Regions from separate parts of the Serratia proteamaculans genome, predicted to be linked through region 3. Evidence: predicted binding sites of a transcription regulator. Region 3 holds the regulator's gene; each other region holds the start of a gene.
What was found. The regulator PhoB, encoded in region 3, activates phosphate uptake and scavenging genes when phosphate is short. The targets are predictions, from matches to a motif close to CTGTCATAAAACTGNCNNAT.
Positions count from the first base shown of each region.

Region 1 (7,283 bases), 2.4 Mb from region 3:
GGCGCGGTGGTTTCCGGCGTGATATAGATGCCACCGGCGCTGGACAACGCAATATAAGGGCTGGCCGGATCGGCTATCTCGGCGCAGGCCCAGCGGACAAACTCATCCACGTAGCGGGTGTAGTTGGTGAACAGCACGAACGGCTGGAAATGCTCCACCGGGGTGCCGGTGTAGTGCCGCAACCGCGCCAGTGAAAAATCGGCCCGCAATGCGTCGAAGTGTGAAAGCGGGAAAGTGCTGGTGGCGTTGAACAGACCGTCAGCGGTTTCGTCACCAATTTGCGCCAATTCGGTGGTAGGGAAATGCTGCGCCAGACTGGCACTCATCGAACGATCCAGCATCAGATTGGAACCGTCGATCACGTATGGGAAGGGGATTTCCTGTTGTGATGGCCGCACTTCAATATGTGCATCATATTCCCCCGCCAACAGGGTCAATTGTTCGGTCAGATAGTGCCGAAACAGCTGTGGTCGGGTAATGGTGGTGGTGTAGCAGCCGGTATGGGTGAAGCGGCCGAAGGCGCGGGTCTTGGTCTGACCGGTCGATTTGCCATCCCAACTGACTCGCAGTTCAGGGTAAACAAACAGCCCTGCGGCACGGGTCTGCGCGTCGGGTAGCCCGCCGTGACTGATAAAATCCCCAACCGCCTGGCGCAGCGCTTCAACCGAGGCTTCATACAGCGCTTCCAGTTGTTCAATCGCCTGAGCGGGGGTGAGGCCGGTGCCGGATTGCTGACTGCTCATACTCTCTCCTGGGTTCTCCCGGCTCTGCGGCGGGAGGCATGCGGATGCCGATATCAATTCACAGCAACAGGTTAGCTGAAGATGGGCGCAAAAGCTTTGCAGAAATAGAACCGGAGGAAAGAAAACGCAGCGTTCAAATCTGCGCCCGGTAGATTTGCTGTTGGGGGCGAATAAATTCGCCCCCAACAAGGAGATGATCAGGAAGCGGGGGCGGCCTGTTCGACCTTCAGCGAGACCAGGCCAATACCCAGTTTTTTCGGTATAAAGCCCCCGCTGGCACCTTCCTGCGGCTCGGTCGGTGCCGGTGGCGTGATGCTGATGTTCTGCGCACCGCCGGGGTTGTCGAAGCGCAGGGTCACGGTGGTGTCCTGCTCAGTGAGCGTCACAAACTGCTCCTGATCCCCAACGCGTACCGAGATCGGCTCACCGACATTTTTGCCGTAAGCGCGTGCGCGCAGCACCAGATCGAAGGCGGATGGCAGTGGGTCAACGTAGTCAATGTTCACCGTCGGAGCCAGATTGGCGTCTGACCAGCGGCCCCAATCCTCGATGCTGGAAACGCCGGTGATGGCCTTCACCTGTTCCGGCATCCCCGGCAGCATAAAGGCGATGGCATCCGCGTGATATTTAACCGCGCTGTCGTCCACTTTCAGCCGCTCGACGGCCTGTTGGTAAGCGGCAACGCTGTCCGCTTCTGGCGCAGTAAAGTTGACCTTGCCGCGATAACTGCCCGCTTTGGCCTGCACAATCTGCGGTGGGGCGGCCAGATTGCCGGAGGCGACGCAGGTTTCGGTGCTTAGCGCCAGTTCCGGTGCCCACACCCGACCGATTTCATAGCACTTGTCGACCCAGACAAATTTTTCACCTGCTCCCAGACCGGCCAGCTGTTTCTTCAGCGGCGTGGACAGGTAGACGTTAAACATTGGCTCAATTTTGTTGTCCGTTACCTTCAGGATAAACGGCACCTTAAAGGTGATGCCAGAGAAGCTAAAACGGCTGCCCTGGTCGTCCAGACTAAAGTTGCTAATGCTGTTGGGGAAGCCCCATTGCTTCACCACCGCCGGTTTCCAGGCGTTGATCTTTTCATCAATATTCAGGAACACGGTGGCCAGCGTTGGGCTGGACAGGCTGCTGCGGCCGAGGCCGATGTAGTTATCGCCGCCCATCACATCCAGCACCGTGGCACCGTTGTCCAGCGTACTGCGCTTTTCGTTATGCAGCGCGGTCTGCGGGTGGGTGCCATCAATGATAAAGAACAGGTTGCGGCGTTTCTGTTTGGTCAGAATGTCATAGGCGGTGTTGTTCATCGCCAGATGATCTGAGGACACCACGATGACGGTGTTTTTGAAGTAGTCGGATGCTTTGATTTTGTCGATCAGCGCCGCAATGTGCTGCTGGCTGCAGGCCACCGCGCTCAGCGAACGGTTTTCCTTGTTCTGCCAACTGAACGACTTTTTGCTGCAACTGGCGGAGATGAAACCGTCCGGATGGTGGGTGTCGACGGTCAGTGCAAACAGCGAGAACTTTTTATCCTGTTTCGACAGCTCGACAAACTTGTCGAACACCAGATCCAGCACGGTATCGTCGTACCAGCCCCAGTCATTCTTGTAGCCAGGGTCGCTGACCTGCCCGCGCAATTCCTTGAAGCCGTAAGCATGATCAAAACCGTGCGATTTCAGGAAGGTGTCCTTACCGGCAAAGGCCAGTTCGGCACCCTGATAGAAGTAGTTGTCGTAACCGGCGGATTTCAGCACGTCACCCAGGCAGACGTTTTCCGGATAAAAGGTGGACACCGCGCTGGAGGCGTTGCCATCAAAGGGGGCAAACAGTGGGATACCGCACTGTGAAGACACCATTCCGGCAATGGTATAGCCGGTGCCCGGCAACTGCTGGGTGTTGCTGAAGTCGATGCTGTTTTCACGGTGCTGATTCAGTTCATCGGCCAGGCCGGGGAAAACATCCTCATCCAGGTAGGTTCTTTCCAGGCTTTCGGCGTAGATATACACCAGGTTCGGCGCCTTACCCTGTACGCTTTTCTTCGGGGCTTTGTAGTAGGTATCAAAGTCGGCGGTGTCGCCGCTAATCTGGCTTCTGACCAGCAGGGAAATATCCTGAAAGGCCGGGGTGGTGCCGACGGAAAACAGCGCCAGCAGTACGGCAAGCACGCTATATACCACGCTGCTGCTTTTGGCCTTGCGGCGCACCAGGCTCCAGGTCAGCACGGAGAAGATCAACGCCAATACCGCCAACAGCCCAATAAACGGCAGCAGATATTTGCCGACGCCGGCGCCCTTCAGGCTGCTGGTGAGGGTGTAGAGCACCGCATCGGTAATGCCGTCGCCGGTAAAGTAGTTACTGGCGATCAGCACCACGTTGAGGATCAGATAGCTGCCCAGCAGCGTCAGCAGGGCGGCCAGCCACCAGCGGTTAGCGGCGGCCCGGGTCCGGTAGATGAGAATTGAGGCTAAAAAAAGTGCAAACGAAATTAATGCTGAAACCATCCACCGTACCCTGTCTGATTAAAAAGAAAATCTTAACTGCCCTGAGAAACGCGGCTGAACCGCGCACAGCGCGAAAGAGGAAGGGTATAGCGCATTGACCGCGACAGGGTCAATGCGTGTTTGCAGCGGCCCGGTGCGGCGGGGGGCGATTGGTCATTTTTGTGACAATACTGTGACACCAGTCACGTCTCCAGGGGGAGCCACGGTTAAATGTTGCTCAGCCGATATTGGGCTATAACATTAATGGGACGCGTTGAAGAGGCGCGGTGACTCATTATTAAGGAGATAACCATGGACCCTATTCCCGCAGCCGTACTTGCTGACCTGGCCCCACAGGGTGTCCTGCGCGCGGCGATCAATCTTGGCAATCCGGTTTTGGCGCAGACGGGGCCGGATGGCGAACCGCAGGGCGTGTCCGTGGTTTTAGCCAGCGCATTGGCGCATGAACTGGGCGTGGCATTGGAGTTGGTGACTTACGACGCGGCGGGCAAGGTTTTCGCCGCGTTGGCAACCTCGGCCTGGGATGTGGCCTTTATGGCTATCGAGCCGGTGCGGGCGGAACAAATCGCTTTCAGCGCGCCTTATGTGATCATTGAAGGCACTTATTTGCTGGCACAGGCGTCACCCTGGCAGCAGGTGGCCGAGTTGGATCGGCCTGAGGTGCGCATCGCGGTGGGCAAGGGCGCGGCCTATGACCTGTATTTGTCGCGCACCTTAAAGCATGCGCAGTTGGTGCGAGCAGAGACCTCCGCCGAGGCGATAACCCTGTTTCTGGAGCAGGGCCTGGATGCCGTAGCAGGTGTGCGTCAACCCTTGCTGGCCGCCGCAGCGGCAAATCCGGCTTACCGGGTGCTGGCCGGGCACTTCACCGCGATCCACCAGGCGATGGCAGTGCCGCGAGAAAAAACAGCCGGGGCGGCCTATGTGCGCGAATTTGTGGAGCGGTGCAAGGCGAACGGACTGGTGCAGCAGGCCCTGCAGCGCAGCGGCCAGGGGGATGTGACCCTGGCCCCCTCTGCCTGATAGTGCAAAATATACCTTCTCCCAGGGGAGAAGGTTAGGGGAGGGGAAACAGGCAATGCGAGCCCTTAGTGCAGCTCCACCGCATACTGCTCTACCGGGGTGATTTTCTTGATCAGCTTATTGTCGAACAGGAATTGTTCGTAGGCCTGATAGCGCGCTTTATCCAGCCTGGCCGGATCGCGGGCGAACAATGGCAGGCTGGCTTGCCAGGCCTGTTTGTTCAGCTCGGTATTCAGTTCCGGGTGGGCCTTGGCGAAGGCCAGCCAGCTTTCCTGCGGGTGGGCCTGCAGGTAGTCGTTGCCTTTTTTCAGTGCCACGAGGAATTTTTTGATTTTCGGCTCGGTCACCGCGTCGCGATTGGCGACAATAATCAGCTCGTCGTAAGCCGGAACCCCGTAGTCTTCCACGTTAAACACCACCGGATCCTTGCCCTGCAGCTTGAGTTCCAGCGCTTCAATATTGCGATAACCGCCAATCACCGCATCAACCTGGCCTGCCATCAGGGCGCTGGTCAGTTGGAAATTAACGTTGATCAACTTGCCGTCGTCAGGCTTGAGGTGTTCATGTTTGAACATGGTTGCCAACGTGGCCTGTTCGATACCGCTGACCGAGTAGCCGATTTTTTTGCCCTTAAGACCCGCCGGGGTGGTGATACTTTTATCCAGCGTAATCACGGTATTCAGCGGTGAATTAATCAGGGTGCCTACGCGCACCAACGGCAGGCCCTGATCGGCGAAGAAATGCAGCTGTGGCTGATAGGTGATCGCCAGATCGGCCTGTTTTGCCGCCACTAGCCGCGGTGGCAGCGCCGGATCGGAAGGCGGCACGATCTTGACGTCCAGCCCTTCGGCCTTGAAGGCACCGATCTGCTCGGCCACCATAATCGGCGCGTGGTCAGGGTTGATATACCAGTCGAGCACCAGCGTCAGTTTTTCAGCGGCGGTGGCTTGCCCGGCCAGCGTGGTGCTGAGCATCAGGCCGCACAGGGTATTTTTAATCAAGGTGGATCCCTTATTTTCAGTCATGTTCCGGCGCCCAGTTGATCAGGCGCAGCAGCAGCGCGTCCACCGTCACCCAAAGCAAGACGGTCATCAGCACCAGAATAAACAACGCGGCGAAACAGACGTCGGTCTGCATGCGCGCGTTGGCGTTAAGCATCACGTAACCCAGCCCCTCCGCCGAGCCCACCCATTCACCGATAATCGCGCCAATCGGGGCGACTGCAGCGGCCATCCGCAGCCCGGAACCAAAGGCCGGCAGCGCCGCCATCAGCCGCACGTGCCGCAGTTGGGCCCAGGGGGAGGCGCGCAGGGTGCGGGCCAGATCGAGATAATCGTTATTGACCCGGCGCAGCCCATCGAAGAAGGCCGAGGTGACCGGGAAGAAGATCACCAGCACCGCCATCACCACCTTGGCGCTCATGCCAAAGCCAAACCACAGCACCAGCAGGGGGGCCAGCGCAAACACCGGTATCGCCTGGCTGGTCAGCACCAGGGGCATCAGCCAGCGTTGTAGCCGTGGGGAATAAATCATGCACAGCGCCAGCACGGCACCGAGTAACACCCCGGCCAGCAGGCCGCAGGCGATCTCGGCGGCGGTGATCAGCGTGTGATAAGCGAGGTAGGCCCGGTCATTCCACAGCGCCTGCGCTACCGCAGAGGGGGACGGCAGCAAAAAGGCGGGAATATCGCCCAAAGTGACCAGCCCCCACAGCAGTAACAGGCCGGCAAACACCGTCAGGCTGCGGCGCATCCGTGACAGGCGGCTTTCTACCTGCGGTGTCATCCGGCGGCCCTCACCAGTTGCAGCAGTAACTCACTCTGGCTTTTCAGCAGTTGAGGATCGTCCGGTGCGCGCGGCGGCAGACCTTCGATAATATGGCTATCGTCGATACCGGCGGGGTGGCGGGACAGCACCAGCAGGCGATGACTAAGGCGGCAGGCCTCCATCGGGTCATGGGTAATCAGCAACACGGTATGCTGCGCCAGCAGGTCGGCGGCCAGCGTCTGGATCATGGCGCGGGTTATGGTGTCCAGCGCCGAAAAGGGTTCATCCATCAGCACAATCGGCTGGCGTTCATACAGGGTACGGGCGATGGCGGCGCGCTGGCGCATGCCACCGGACAGCGCGGCAGGCAGAGTGTTGCCATAACCACTCAGCCCCACGCGTTCCAGCAGGTGCTCCGCCCAGGGGCGATCGGCCTTTTCACCGCGTAGCCGCGCGCCGAGGCTAATGTTCTGGTCAATGGTCAGCCACGGATAGAGCAAATCTTTTTGCCCCATATAGGCGATGCGCCCGGCAATCGGCTGGCCATCGCTGCCGATGACCGTACCGGAAGTGGGTTTCGCCAGCCCGGCAATAATCTTTAACAGGCTGGTTTTCCCCGCCCCGCTGGCACCGAGCAGGGCGACAAAGCTGCCGCCTGCGATATCAAAACTAAGCCGGTCGAAAATCACCTGCTGACCAAAGCGCAGGGTTAAATCCCGCACCTGAATACCCGGCCGGACGCCATCGTGCTGCGCATTGCCTATACTCATTGGGCATTCAGCCCCATTTGCCAGAAGGCGGATTCCAGCCGGGTGGCGGTGGTGAAAATCACCGACAGCTCGGCCAGGCGGCTCTCAGCCCCACGCTGGCGGCCAACGTTTTCCAGCAGGTCGAGCGCGGCCTGCACCCCGGCCAGATAGGCCGGATCGCCATAGTTGCGGATCCACGAGGCATAAGGATTAGCTTCCATCACCGTGGCGGGGTCGTTGAGCAGGCGCAGGCCAATCTCGGCATAGCCGGCGACACAGGGCAGCAGGGCCGCCAGCAGATCCAGAGCATCACCGGCGTGGCCGATATCGAGCACATAGCGGGTGTAGTTGAGGGTTTCCGCTGCCTCGGGTTCGGCGGCAATCTGCGGCTCGCTCAGCCCCCAGTCGGCGCAGTAGGCCAGATGCAAAGGCAGTTCGGCGACAATCGCATTGAGCGAGGCGGTGGCTGCGCGCATCTCCGGCAGGGTGCGCAGCTTGCT
Region 1 is NZ_OX461105.1:3,481,779-3,489,061, reverse strand. Features, by position in the region: gene QOT07_RS16300 (AMP nucleosidase) at 1-743, opposite strand, end outside; gene opgB (phosphatidylglycerol--membrane-oligosaccharide glycerophosphotransferase) at 941-3,244, opposite strand; gene QOT07_RS16290 (transporter substrate-binding domain-containing protein) at 3,536-4,267, shown strand; gene QOT07_RS16285 (ABC transporter substrate-binding protein) at 4,333-5,268, opposite strand; gene QOT07_RS16280 (ABC transporter permease) at 5,285-6,052, opposite strand; gene QOT07_RS16275 (ABC transporter ATP-binding protein) at 6,049-6,804, opposite strand; gene QOT07_RS16270 (TenA family protein) at 6,801-7,283, opposite strand, start outside.
Region 1: the regulator PhoB is predicted to act here: its motif matches at 3,393-3,412, upstream of opgB (phosphatidylglycerol--membrane-oligosaccharide glycerophosphotransferase).

Region 2 (7,283 bases), 4.2 Mb from region 3:
CTCACGCACCTCAGGACGCTCTACACGAGTACCGAGGATGTCAGACTGGAACTGCATCAGGAAGTTGTTAGCGACCGCGCCACCGTCCACACGCAGCGATTGCAGGCGAGTGTTGGAGTCGGCTTGCATGGCATCCAGCACGTCGCGCGTCTGGTAGGCAATGGATTCCAGCGTGGCACGAATGATGTGGTTGCTGTTCGCGCCGCGGGTCAGGCCGAAGATGGCGCCACGGGCATACGGGTCCCAGTAAGGTGCGCCCAGACCGGTGAAGGCCGGTACCACGTACACGCCGTTGCTGTCTTTCACCTTGGTGGCGAAGTATTCGGAGTCGGCCGCATCGCTGATCAGTTTCAGCTCATCGCGTAGCCACTGAATGGAGGCGCCGCCAATGAAGACCGCTCCTTCCAGCGCGTAGTTCACTTCGCCGCGTGGGCCGCAGGCGATAGTGGTCAGCAGGCCGTGGTTAGAACGTACCGCTTCTTTGCCGGTGTTCATCAGCAGGAAGCAGCCGGTGCCGTAGGTGTTTTTCGCCATGCCCGGTTGAACGCACAGTTGGCCGTACAGCGCCGCCTGCTGGTCACCGGCGATACCGGCGATAGGAATACGCGTACCGCCTTTACCCCCGATGTTGGTCTGGCCGTACACTTCAGAAGACGAACGGACTTTTGGCAGCATGGCGCGCGGGATATCCAGCGCTTCCAGCATGCGTTCATCCCAGTCCAGCTCATGGATGTTGAACATCATGGTACGTGAGGCGTTGGTGTAATCGGTCACATGCACCCGCCCTTGGGTCATTTTCCACACCAGCCAGGTGTCGACAGTACCGAACAGCAGCTCACCGCGTTTGGCGCGTTCACGGGCGCCTTCAACGTGATCGAGGATCCATTTTACCTTGGTGCCGGAGAAGTACGGGTCAACCACCAGACCGGTGTTGTGACGAATGTACTCTTCCATGCCATCGCGTTTGAGTTTTTCACAGATGTCGGCGGTGCGGCGGCATTGCCAGACGATGGCGTTATAGATCGGTTTGCCGGTCTCTTTTTCCCAGACGATGGTGGTTTCGCGCTGGTTGGTGATGCCGATACCGGCGATCTGATCGGAATTGATGTCGGCTTTTGCCAGCACTTCCACCAGCGTGGAGCTTTGTGACGACCAGATCTCCATCGGATCATGCTCAACCCAGCCGGCTTTCGGGTAAATCTGCGTGAATTCACGCTGCGACACCGCAACAATATTGGCATCGTGGTCTAGCACTACGGCACGTGAACTGGTAGTTCCCTGGTCGAGAGCGACAATGTATTTTTTTTCTACAGTCATGATTTTAGTCCTGCTGTTGTTAACCGTTTTAAAACTGTGCCAATCACGCTTTACGCTGCTGAGCCTTGGCGGCGGGTTGCTCTTCGTCTACACAGACATCACACGGCAGATTGCGGCCAATGAGCATGCGGTAGCCAAAGGCACCCAGGCAGGCACCGATGATTGGGCCAAAGATAGGCACCAGGAAGTACGGAATATCACGCGCACCGGTGAAGGCCACTTTGCCCCAGCCAGCCAGATAAGCGAACATTTTCGGGCCGAAGTCACGGGCCGGGTTCAGCGCAAAGCCGGTCAATGGTCCCATAGAGGCGCCGATCACGGCAATCAGAATACCGATTAACAGCGGTGCCAGCGGGCCGCGTGGAATACCGTTACCGTCATCGGTCAGCGCCAGGATCAGGCACATCAGGATCGCGGTAATCACCGTTTCAACCAGGAAAGCCTGGCCAACGGAGATGTGTGCATTAGGGTAGGTGGAGAAGATACCGGCCAGGGCCAGGCTTTCGTCGCTGCCGCGCACCATATGGTTGACCGCTTCAAAGTCGAAGAACAGGTTGTAATACAACCCGTAGACCAGCGCTGCTGCGCAGAAGGCTCCGGCGATCTGTGCGACGATGTAAGGCAGTACTTTGCGTCCGTCAAAGCAGGCAAACAACCACAGCGCGATGGTCACCGCCGGGTTGAGATGCGCACCGGAGATGGCAGCGGTCAGGTAGATGGCCATGGCAACGCCCAGGCCCCAAATGATACTGATTTCCCATTGACCGAAGCTGGCGCCAGCCAGTTTCAGCGCGGCAACGCAGCCTACGCCAAAAAATATCAACAGGCCGGTGCCGAGGAACTCAGCGATACATTGGCCTTTTAGGGTCGGACTGGTGGTTTGGCTCATAATGTTGTTGTCCTGCAAAACGGCGGTTGTGGGTTTATAGGCTCAGGGTGTGCATCAACCCGGCCTATGGGTACAGTTTTTTTCATCTCGTCCAATTATTAATTGAGGACGTGATGTAAATTTATCGTTAACGAACATAAACGAGAAATAGCGAAATCAAAATGTGTGTGCTGAGTCATAAAATTGAGCGAATTCGCGTCGTTTTGTGTTCTTTCTGCACCATAAAACTGTGATCTGACCAGTGTTCCAGCCACCGTTCGTTAACAAATCAATTTACGCACCCTGGGTATTTTCAGTTTTTGCTGATGGTGACGGCAGGAAAATTGCAACAGACTGCGCGTTGAGCCGGATGTTGCTAGACAGTCGGGGACAGGCTACTTACAATCGTTTTTATCGAAAGAAGCGTTTTATCGAGACAGGCGCGTTATTTTCAATAAAAGCGTGTGTCACTTGGCGCGATGCATATTCGCAGCAGTTGCAACCTGAGTTGCGGCCGTTACCTATAGATGTACGCCTTGCTATCATGAGGGGACTGAAGAATGTCATTTGAAGTATTTGAGAAATTGGAATCAAAAGTTCAGCAGGCGATCGATACCATCACCCTGCTGCAGATGGAAATTGAAGAGCTGAAAGACAAAAACAACACTCTTTCACAGGAAGTTCAGGCTGCCTCCGGCAACCACGAATCGCTGGTACGTGAGAACCAGCAACTGAAAGAAGAGCAGCACGTATGGCAAGACCGCCTGCGTGCGCTGTTGGGCAAAATGGAAGAAGTCTGATTCCGGATTGCACGATCGAAAAGGGCGCCCAAGGCGCCCTTTTTCATATCTGAAGATTACTCGATATCGAGTGGATCCTCGGACAGGATAATACCGGTATTGTCAGCATACAGATGATCGCCGGAGAAGAACGTCACACCGCCGAAGTTAACGCGGATGTCACTTTCGCCAATGCTCTCACTGGCGGCACCCACCGGAATGGCCGCCATCGCCTGAATGCCGATGTCCAACTCTTCCAGATCGTCTACCTGACGAACCGCACCGTAAACCACGATGCCTTCCCATTCGTTCTGGGTTGCCAGACGCGCCAGTTCTGCGTTGATCAGGGCACGACGTACCGAGCCGCCACCGTCAATCACCAGGACGCGACCGCGGCCGTTTTCTTCAAGCAACTCGAATAACAGGCCGTTATCCTCAAAGCATTTCACCGTAGTGATTTGCCCGCCAAATGAAGTACGCCCGCCAAAATTGGAGAATAGAGGCTCAACTACGTTCACCTCTTCGTGATAGATGTCGCAAAGTTCGGAAGTATCGTATTTCATAGGATTTTACGTCTGTTTGCCGCTGGAATAACCAGTATATCCCTTTATTCGCCCTGTTGGCAAAATCATCAGTTCGATGGCTAACTGAGCACCACGCCAATAGCGAACAACACATTGGCCAGCAACGCCGCCTTAACCATATGTTCCAGCATAGGTCGCATGCCGGCAGGGGTCGGATCGCGCAACACGCGCAAGCCATGGCGGACCAGCAACGGGATGGCCAAGACAAACAGCCAGCCCCACAGGCTATGCAGGTTAAGCAGCGTGAACAGCGTAAAGCACGCCACCGCACCGATCAGCAGCAACACGTGGTAATAACGTGCCTTCTGCGGCCCAAGTCGGACTGCCAGGGTATTCTTGCCGTTGGCACGGTCGCTTTCGATATCGCGCAGATTATTGATATTGAGCACGGCAGCAGCCAGCAGGCCGCAGGCGGTGGCCGGCAGCATCACGATGCTGTCAAAGGTGTGGGTTTGCAGGTAGAAGGTGCCTGCCACGCTTAGCCAGCCGAAAAATACCAGCACCGAAATATCACCCAGGCCTAAATAACCATAGGGTTTGTTGCCCACGGTATAGGTAATGGCGGCGACGATAGAAAGCCCGCCCAGCACCAGGAAGCCCACCACGTCGCTGGGTTGTTCACAGGCTACGGCGATCAGTGAACAGCCAGCCAGAGTGATCAACACCACCGTCACTATCAGCGCACGTTTCATCTGCGCCTGGGTGATCATGCCTTTTTGCATGCCACGTAGCGGCCCGATACGGTCTTCTTTGTCGCTGCCTTTTACCGCATCGCCATAGTCGTTCGCCAGGTTGGAGAGAATTTGCAGCAGGCCGGCCGTCAGCAGTGCCAGCAGTGCCACGCCAGGCTTCAGGCTACCTTGCCAGGCGGCAATGGCAGAACCGACGACGATCGAGGCAAAGGCCAGCGGCAGGGTGCGCGGTCGTAAACTTTCAAGCCAGGCTCTGGCCGGGGAGGTGGTAGTTGATGAGCTCATTTTTCGCTTCAGAGTTAGTGGCTGCGTCCGTTAGAAATAATTGTGGGAGGCATAATGCCTCCCACAGATGACTGACTGGACATGATTGAGCGATTATAGGATAAAACGACTCAAATCTTCATCCGCTACCAGTTCATCCAGATGATTACGTACGTAATCCGCATCAATTGTAATGGATTGACCGTTAATTTCACTCGCATCATAGGAAATATCTTCCATCAGACGCTCAAGCACGGTGTGCAAACGACGCGCGCCGATATTTTCGGTGCTTTCGTTAACCTGCCATGCGGCTTCAGCGATACGACGGATACCTTCGGCGGTGAACTCAATATTGACGCCTTCGGTGCCCATCAGCGCTTTGTACTGCTCGGTCAGCGAAGCGCTTGGCTCGGTCAGAATACGCTCGAAATCTTCGGTGGTCAGCGCCTGCAACTCAACGCGGATCGGCAAGCGGCCCTGCAGCTCAGGGATCAAGTCTGACGGGCTGGCGGTCTGGAATGCGCCGGAAGCGATAAACAGAATGTGATCGGTTTTCACCATGCCGTGCTTGGTGGAAACGGTACAGCCTTCCACCAGCGGCAGCAGGTCGCGCTGCACGCCTTCGCGAGAGACGTCCGGGCCGGAGCTTTGGCCGCCGCGCTTACAGATTTTGTCGATCTCGTCGATAAACACGATGCCGTGCTGTTCAACCGCTTCGATCGCCTGTTCTTTCAGCTCTTCCGGGTTCACCAGCTTGGCCGCTTCTTCTTCCACCAGCAGTTTGAAGGCTTCTTTGATCTTCAGCTTGCGTGGTTTCTGCTTCTGGCCGCCGAGGTTCTGGAACATCGACTGCAGCTGGTTGGTCATCTCTTCCATGCCTGGAGGCGCCATGATTTCTACGCCCATCGGCGCAGCAGCCAGATCGATCTCGATTTCTTTGTCGTCCAACTGGCCTTCACGCAGTTTCTTGCGGAATGCCTGGCGTGCCGCGGACGGCTCCTGATGCTCTTCCGCCTGGCCCCAGTTGTTCTTGGCCGGAGGCAGCAATGCGTCAAGGATGCGCTCTTCTGCCAGCTCTTCGGCGCGGGTACGGTTCTTGTCGATGGACTGCAGACGCACCATTTTGATCGCGGCATCGGTCAGATCGCGGATGATGGAATCCACTTCTTTCCCGACGTAGCCCACTTCGGTGAACTTGGTGGCTTCAACCTTGATGAACGGCGCATTGGCCAGTTTTGCCAGGCGACGGGCGATTTCGGTTTTACCGACACCGGTCGGGCCGATCATCAGAATGTTCTTTGGCGTGACTTCATGACGCAGCATCTCGTTGAGCTGCATCCGGCGCCAGCGGTTACGCAGGGCAATGGCAACGGCACGTTTGGCTTTGTTCTGGCCAATGATGTAGCTGTCCAGTTCGCTGACGATCTCGCGCGGGGTCATTTCAGACATAGTATTCGATCCTTACGCTTTGGAAGGCAATTCTTCAATGGTGTGGAAATGGTTGGTGTAAATACAGATGTCACCGGCGATGTTGAGGGACTTATCAACAATTTCGCGGGCGCTCAGCTCGGTATTTTCCAACATCGCGCGGGCGGCTGCCTGGGCGTACGGACCGCCGGAGCCAATCGCAATCAAATCATTTTCAGGCTGGATCACGTCACCGTTACCGGTGATGATCAGCGAGGAGTTTTCATCCGCTACCGCCAGCAGCGCTTCAAGCTTGCGCAGCATGCGGTCGGTACGCCAGTCTTTTGCTAATTCAACGGCCGCTTTCACCAGGTGACCCTGATGCATTTCCAGCTTGCGCTCGAACAGCTCAAACAGCGTGAAGGCATCCGCGGTACCACCGGCAAAACCGGCAATCACTTTATCGTTATACAGGCGACGCACTTTCTTCACGTTGCCCTTCATTACCGTATTGCCCAAGGTAGCCTGGCCATCGCCACCGATCACTACCTGGCCGTTGCGGCGTACGCTTACAATTGTTGTCACGAGCAGACCCTCGTTGAAGACGGAAAGAAGCCCTCGCAGTATCTGCTTGCACAGACACTACGAGGCATATTGAGAGTATAGATGGGGGGGGATTGACGCTTTTCAACCCCCAACGGAGAGGGGAATGCAACTTGACATGCCTACGCCCTTCAGGCGCGACAGGGTTTTGTCCGCAGCAGCCCGGCTGCTGTAAGGGCCGAGCACCACACGGTTCCAGCCACCGCCGGCGGTGATACGGCTTTCAATACCTTCAAACGCCAGACGCGCACGCACGGACTCCGCCTGATCGGTTGCGCGGAATGAGCCACACTGCACCATCCACTTCTGCTTCGACTCAGGTTTGGTTTCCTGCTTGGCCGTTTCCTGTTTTACTTCCGGCTTGGTTTCCGGTTTGACCTCAGGTTTCGGCTGCTTAACCTGCACCGGCGGCGGTGTCACCGTCTGCGGCTTGGGTTGTGGCTTGGGCTGAGCCGGCTGCTGCACCGGTGCTGTCGTCGCGCCGCTGTTAAACGGATTGCGCGGTTGAGCTACCTGCGGTTGCTGTACCTGCTGCTGCTGGATCTGCTGTTGTTGCACCTGCTGCTGTTGCTGCAGACGGCTACGGGCAGCGGCCTGTGAAGGGTCGTTATACGGCACTTCATTCAGCTGCGTTGGGCGTTGTTGCATATCTGCCTGCATCTGATCCAGCAGTTGGCGTTGTTCTGCAGTCAACTGAGTCTTGGTGTTGGTGGTGCCGCCGGCCGTAGGTTCGGTCGGGGTTTGCACGCCAATCTGACGATTCTCCAGC
Region 2 is NZ_OX461105.1:5,259,536-5,266,818, reverse strand. Features, by position in the region: gene glpK (glycerol kinase GlpK) at 1-1,317, opposite strand, end outside; gene QOT07_RS24475 (MIP/aquaporin family protein) at 1,361-2,206, opposite strand; gene zapB (septal ring assembly protein ZapB) at 2,746-2,985, shown strand; gene rraA (ribonuclease E activity regulator RraA) at 3,042-3,527, opposite strand; gene QOT07_RS24460 (1,4-dihydroxy-2-naphthoate polyprenyltransferase) at 3,608-4,525, opposite strand; gene hslU (ATP-dependent protease ATPase subunit HslU) at 4,619-5,953, opposite strand; gene hslV (ATP-dependent protease subunit HslV) at 5,966-6,496, opposite strand; gene ftsN (cell division protein FtsN) at 6,599-7,283, opposite strand, start outside.
Region 2: the regulator PhoB is predicted to act here: its motif matches at 2,423-2,442, upstream of QOT07_RS24475 (MIP/aquaporin family protein).

Region 3 (7,283 bases):
AAAATGATATTCCCGGCGCCGACGAATAAGGCAAAGGTCATAAAACCCAATGCGATAATATCTTTTGACGTTAAACGATGACTCATACGATGTCGTGTTGCCTGTTCAAATGAAAAAAAGTGCCCGATACGTGGTGGCGTTATGCCCCACCCGGTTGCCGGCTTGCCATTTCATCGCGAGACCAATAAGAGCAGAAAACGCATAACGTCCGGCGTTTTGTCCTTATTCGAAAGTGACCACTCATGATGATGGGCAGAGTTTTAAGAGTTATAAATGGAGGTTTAGTCCGACAACGGAGGCTAAGTTAAACGTTTATAGCGTTGAAAGGCAAGGCGCATGACAAAAAGCAGAGTTATAGACCAGATAATCTTTCAGGGCCAGTCGATCATAGTGGCTATCAATAAATATACAATACATGATTTGTATCATTTTTGAGCGACACATTCACAAAACGTGAAGCCTAAAGCGAATGACCGCGCGAAAACGCCAATAAACAGCCAATTTCCGCGCGGTCTGGACGGGATTTTCGCCGCTACCAAACCTGTCGGGCAATGTTCACCACGCTTTGCAGTTTATTCCACTGCTGTGATTCACTCAGGCTGTTGCCCTCTTCGGTCGAGGCAAAACCGCACTGGGTGCTGAGGCAAAGTTGGCGGCGATCGACAAATTGCGCAGCCTCCTCAAGACGCTGTTTCACCTGTTCAGGATTTTCCAGCTCGCCGTTTTTGGTGGTGATCAACCCCAGCACCACCTGCTGTTTACCCGGTTTGATAAAACGTAACGGCTCGAACCCGCCGGAGCGCTCATTGTCGTACTCCAGGAAGAAGGCATCGATATTCACCTGACCAAACAAGATCTCCGCCACCGGCTCATAGCCGCCTTCGGAGATCCAGGTGGAGCGGAAATTGCCGCGGCAAACGTGTAAACCAATGATCAGATCGTCCGGCTTGTCGGCGATCGCTGCATTCAACACATCCGCGTAAATACGCGCCAGACGATCAGGATCTTCTCCGCGCTCGCGGATCTGCCGCCGTTGATCGTCCGAGCACAGATAGGCCCAAACGGTGTCATCCAGTTGCAGGTAGCGGCAGCCGGCGTCATAAAACGCCTTGATCGCGTCGCGGTAGGTCTGCGCCAGATCGTCAAAATAGGCGTTCTGATCCGGGTAAACCTGGCTGTCTATGGCCTTGCGCCCGCCGCGAAAGTGCAGCACGCTCGGGCTGGGAATGGTCATTTTCGGCACCGCATCACCGGCGGTCGCCTTCAGGAAGCGAAAATCTGCCAGCATCGGGTGCTGCGGGTTAAAACCCAGCTTGCCGACCACCTTGATACTGCGCGCCCGGGTTTGCACGCCGTTGAACTGGATCCCCTGCTCCGCGTCATAACCCTCCACGCCGTCCAGCCCTTCCAGAAAATCAAAATGCCACCACGCCCGACGAAATTCGCCGTCGGTCACCACCGCCAGGCCAAGATCTTTCTGTTTGGCCACCGCCAGACGGATCTGCTCGTCTTCAACCGCACGCAGTTGGTCAGCATTAATTTCATCCCGCTGGAACTGTTGGCGAGCAGTTTTCAGCGCCTCAGGGCGCAACAGGCTGCCGACAACGTCAGCGTGAAAAGCGTGATTGCAATCGCACATATTTATGACTCCCGGTGGCAGGCAAAAGATCGGGCCTTTGCCTCAGTAATTTACGGTGTGAACTATTACGCTGGGTTACGATAGACATCCAGACGTCTAGAAATCCAATAAACAGCATGCTGTCATATCGACTGCCGGGCAGCAATAGAAGAAATTTCATCGGTAGTGAGAGAAATTCATGTTGGGCGCGTGGCCGCACCCCGGGAGAAGTTTATTTCAGGCCTAATGCCAGGCGGGTTTTCTTCAGGGTGGCCGACGGCAGCGGCAGATAGCCGTCGTGGTTCACCAGGTTTTGTCCGGTATCGGACAGCACGCGATCGAGAAATGCGGCGGTCAGCGGCTCCAACGGCTGGTTGGGGGCTTTGTTGATGTAAATGTACAGATAGCGTGACAGCGGGTAGCTGCCGTTGCGCACGTTGGTGTCATTGGGGATGACATAGTTTTCGCCGGACTCCGCCAGGGGCAACAGCCGCACGCCGCTGGCACGAAAACCGATGCTGGCGTAGCCGATACTGTTCAACGAACCGGCCACCGCCTGTACCACCGAGGCCGAGCCGGGCAATTCATTGACCCGTGGCATAAAGTCACCACCACACAGCGCACGCAGTTTGAAATAGCCGTAGGTACCGGATGCCGAATTGCGACCAAAGCGCTGTAGAGTGCGCTGCTGCCAATCGCCGCTCAGCCCCAGTTCTCCCCAGCGCGTCAACGGTCGGTTTTCGCCACAGCGTAGAGTCGCGGAGAAAATCCGGTCAAGCTGTTGCAGGTTAAGACCACGCAGCGGGTTGTCCTGATGCACCAGCACCACCAGCGCATCCACCGCAACCGGTACTGCCAGCGGTGCATAGCCATAACGGTGTTCGAAAGCCGACACCTCCGCCGCTTTCATCGGGCGGCTCATGGGGCCAAGCTGCGCGGCACCTGCCGCCAATGCGGTAGGCGCGGTCGAGGAACCTGCGGCCTGGATCTGCAAATTAACGTTGGGGTAATGCTGACTGAAGTCCTGCGCCCACAGCGCCATCAGATTGGCCAGCGTATCGGAACCGACGCTCGACAGGTTGCCGGACAGCATGCCATCCGGCTGCGCTAACGCGCCACGGCTCGCCAGCAGCGCCAGGCAAAGCAACAGCCCTCGGGTCATTCGGTTCATACCAGCCTCTCCGCGTTAATTTTTCACCGCATTCTCTGACAAAGCTGCGGGAACAATCAACCGGTTAGGCAAGGTAAAGATGAATCGGGTGCCGATGCCCTGCTCACTGAGGATCTCCAGCCGCGCGTCGTGGTGGCTGAGAGCATGCTTGACGATCGCCAGCCCCAACCCACTGCCGCCGGTCTGGCGTGAACGGGCCTTGTCGACGCGATAGAAGCGTTCGGTCAGGCGCGGAATATGCTCGGCAGCGATGCCCGGCCCATTATCACTGACCTGGAACTGCGCTCCATTTGGCGTCTGCTGCCAGCTCACCTCAATATTGGTGCCGTTCGGCGTATGATTGACGGCGTTATACACCAGGTTTGATACCGCACTGCGCAGTTGGTCGTCGTTACCGAAGACCTTGAGCTGCTCGTTCACCCGGAAAGTAATCTCATGGTTGCCCCCGCTCAGCGACTGAGCTTCGCGTTGCAGCACCCGTAGCATCAGCGGGATATCGACCCGTTCGTTCATTTCGACATTAGGCGCTGCCTCAATCCGCGACAGCGTCAGCAACTGCTTGACCAGCCCGTCCATTCGTCGGGTCTGCTCCTGCATGGTGCCCAGCGCCTTGCCGCGCAGCGAGCCATCCAGCTCTTCGTCGCTCATCATCTCCAGATAGCCCTGCAACACCGTCAACGGAGTGCGAAGCTCGTGGCTGACGTTAGCGAAGAAGTTGCGTCGCGCACCTTCCAGTTGGCGCATCTGGGTGACATCACGCGCCACCATCAGCAACTGCCCTTCGGAATAAGGCATCACACGAAATTCGACGTAATGTTCATTGTTCAACTGCAAGGTTAACGGCCGGGAGAACTCCTGCTGTTGCAGATAGTGGCTGAACTCCGGGTAACGCAGCAGGTTAAGGATGTGCTGACCATTGTCTTCCGGCCAGCGGAAACCCAACAGATGCTGCGCCAAACCGTTACACCAGAAGATATTGCCTTCGACGGTGGTCATCACCACCGCATCGGGCAGCGATTCCGCCCCGCTGCGGAAACGTTTGATCAACAGCGCCAGCTCACGACGCCGGCGACGGTTGCGCTGCTGCATCTGGTACAGGCCGTAAAACAGCGGTTCCCAGCTCCAGCGGCCAGGGGGGGGCGTCATGCTGCGATCGACCCATAGCCAGTGGGAAAGTTTGAGTTGGTTGTAGAAATTCCATACCAGCGCCGCCAGCACGGAGGCCAGCAGCAGCCAGGGCAGATAGCCGAAAATCAGCCCCAGCAGTAAGGCAGGCAGGCAGAAAAGGGCCAGCTCCAGGGCCAGCCTCTTCCAGGATAGACGTTCTAGCACGGCATATTCTCCAGCGCGGCGCGATCAGTAGCGCGTTGAGAATCGGTAGCCGGTGCCCCGAACGGTTTGAACCATTTTGTCATGACCACTGGTCTCTAACGCCTTACGGAGTCGACGGATATGCACGTCAACGGTGCGGTCTTCCACATAAACGTTAGTGCCCCAGACGTGATTAAGCAACTGCTCGCGGCTATAAACACGCTCAGGATGGGTCATAAAGAAGTGCAGTAATTTGAACTCGGTCGGCCCCATATCCAGCGCCTGTTCGTTGGCCATCACCCGGTGTGAAGAAGGATCCAGGCTCAGCCCTTGCATTTCAATCACTTCTTCCACCGCCATCGGTGAAATACGGCGCATGACCGCCTTGATGCGTGCCACCAGTTCCTTTGGCGAGAAGGGTTTGGTGATGTAATCATCCGCCCCGACTTCCAGACCACGTACCCGGTCTTCTTCTTCACCGCGGGCAGTCAGCATCATCACCGGAATATCTCGGGTCAGCGCTTCACGCTTCATATGTTTGATAAACTGAATGCCGGAGCCTCCGGGTAACATCCAGTCGAGCAACACTAAATCAGGGAACGGCTCAGACAGGCGCGTCACTGCGCTGTCATAATCCTCAGCTTCCAACGGTTGGTAACCATTCTGTTCCAACACAAAGCACACCATCTCACGGATCGGCGCTTCGTCTTCCACCACCAGTATGCGTCTTGCCATCGTCAATCCTGCCAATGTGTTAGCGATCACAGTTGATTGCGGTCGCCATTATGCGTCAGTTTTGTGACAGATTTATGAAATAAATAGCCATGAAAAAACCTGCCTGTTGTAGGCAGTAAGCATAGCGATTATTTCTAGTCACGCAGAAACATCATATTCCCTTTATAATCCCTGCCATTACTCTATCGCCCTGGGAGTGTCATGCGCCTGATCCACACCTCTGACTGGCATCTTGGCCAGTATTTTTTCACCAAAAGCCGCGCCGCCGAACATCAGGCTTTTCTGCGCTGGTTGATCGAGCAGATCGAACAACAGCAGGTGGATGCGCTGATCGTCGCCGGGGATCTGTTCGATACCGGCTCGCCGCCAAGTTATGCCCGCGAGCTGTATAACCGTTTTGTAGTCGAGCTGCAGCGCACCGGCTGCCAATTGGTGGTGTTGGGCGGCAATCACGACTCTGTGGCAACCTTAAATGAATCGCGTGAATTGCTTTCCTGCCTGAATACCACCGTGATTGCCAACGCACAGAGCGAAACCGAACAGCAAATCCTGGTGCTGAATCAGCGCGACGGCCAGCCGGGCGCGGTGCTGTGCGCCATCCCGTTCCTGCGCCCGCGCGATTTGCTCACCAGCCGCGCCGGAGAATCCGGGGTACAAAAACAGCAGGCGCTGCAAGAGGCCATCGCCGACCATTATCAAACGCTGTATCAGGCGGCCTGTGCACGCCGTGACGCGCTGGGCTTGCCCCTGCCGATTGTTGCCACCGGCCACCTGACCACCGTAGGCGTCACCACCTCCGACTCGGTGCGCGATATCTATATTGGTACGCTGGACGCCTTTCCGGCGCAGGCCTTCCCACCGGCCGACTACATCGCGCTGGGGCATATTCACCGTGCACAAAACGTCGCCAAATCCGAACATATTCGCTACAGCGGCTCGCCGATCCCCCTCAGTTTTGACGAGTTGGGCAAGGCCAAAAGCGTGTTTATGGTGGATTTCAGCGCGGGTGCCCTGCAACAGGTCAGCACGCTGGAGATCCCCAGCTTCCAGCCCATGCAGCTTATCAAGGGCGATTTGGCGCAGATCGAGCAACAATTGCAGCAGTTCGCCGATTATCAGGGTGAATTACCGGTGTGGCTGGATATCGAAGTGGCAACGCAGGATTACCTTAGCGACATTCAGCGCCGCATCCAGCTCCTGGCCGATCAGCTGCCGGTAGAAGTGGTGCTGTTGCGCCGCAGCAAAGAACAACGCCGCCAGGCGATTGAACAGCAGGACAAAGAAACGCTAAACGAACTGAGTGTTAATGAGGTGTTCGAACGGCGGCTGGCGCAGGAGCCTGAAATGGCTGAAGAACGTCGGCAACGAATGAGCCAAATGTTCCAGCAGGTGGTCGCGGCCGTTCAGCATAACGACCAGGAGCCGAGCCAATGAAAATTCTCAGCCTGAGATTAAAGAACCTCAATTCATTGCAGGGCGAATGGAAGATCGACTTCACCGCCGAACCCTTTGCCAGTAATGGGTTGTTCGCCATCACCGGGCCCACCGGCGCGGGCAAAACTACCCTGCTGGACGCCATCTGTCTGGCGCTGTACCACCAAACGCCGCGCCTTAACGTTACGCCAAGCCAAAACGAGCTGATGACGCGCCACACCGCCGAATCGCTGGCTGAGGTCGAATTTGAAGTTAAAGGCGTCGGCTACCGTGCTTTCTGGAGCCAACGACGCGCCAAAAACGCCCCGGACGGCAATTTGCAGGCACCAAAGGTCGAACTGGCGCTGCGTGAAGACGGCAAGATCCTGGCAGACAAAGTGCGCGACAAGCTGGATATGACCGCCGCGATCACCGGCTTGGATTTCGGCCGCTTTACCAAATCGATGATGCTGTCCCAGGGGCAGTTCGCCGCCTTCCTCAATGCCGACGCCAACGATCGCGCCGAACTGCTGGAAGAGCTGACCGGTACCGAGATCTACGGCCAGCTTTCCGAGCGGGTTTTCGAACAGCATAAGCAGGCCAAGGCCGACCTGGATGCACTGCACCAACGTGCCAGCGGCATTGAACTGCTGAATGACGAACAGCGTCAGCAACTGGAAAATCAGTTGGTTGAACTGGGGACGCAGGAAAATACCCTTAGCGGACAGACCCGCCAGCAGCAGCAGGCGCTGAACTGGTTACAGCAGTGGCAACAGACGCAGCACAAGCAGCAGGAATACCAACGCCAACTGAACGCGGCACAGCAGGAACAGGCCGCGGCCGAACCGCAACTGCAGCAGTTAGCGCGCAGCGAACCTGCAGAAAAACTGCGACCGCTGCTTAACGAACGTAACCGCTGCCGCCACGATCAACAGGCGCTGCAACAACAGATCGCACAGTTGACGCAGCAGCAGGCGCAACAGCTTGCCCAGATGGCGCCGTTGCAACAGGCGGTAGAACAAGCGCGCGCGCAAC
Region 3 is NZ_OX461105.1:1,073,489-1,080,771, reverse strand. Features, by position in the region: gene brnQ (branched-chain amino acid transport system II carrier protein) at 1-86, opposite strand, end outside; gene QOT07_RS05010 (cobalamin-independent methionine synthase II family protein) at 533-1,639, opposite strand; gene QOT07_RS05005 (PstS family phosphate ABC transporter substrate-binding protein) at 1,851-2,789, opposite strand; gene phoR (phosphate regulon sensor histidine kinase PhoR) at 2,805-4,121, opposite strand; gene phoB (phosphate response regulator transcription factor PhoB) at 4,146-4,835, opposite strand; gene sbcD (exonuclease subunit SbcD) at 5,037-6,269, shown strand; gene sbcC (exonuclease subunit SbcC) at 6,266-7,283, shown strand, end outside.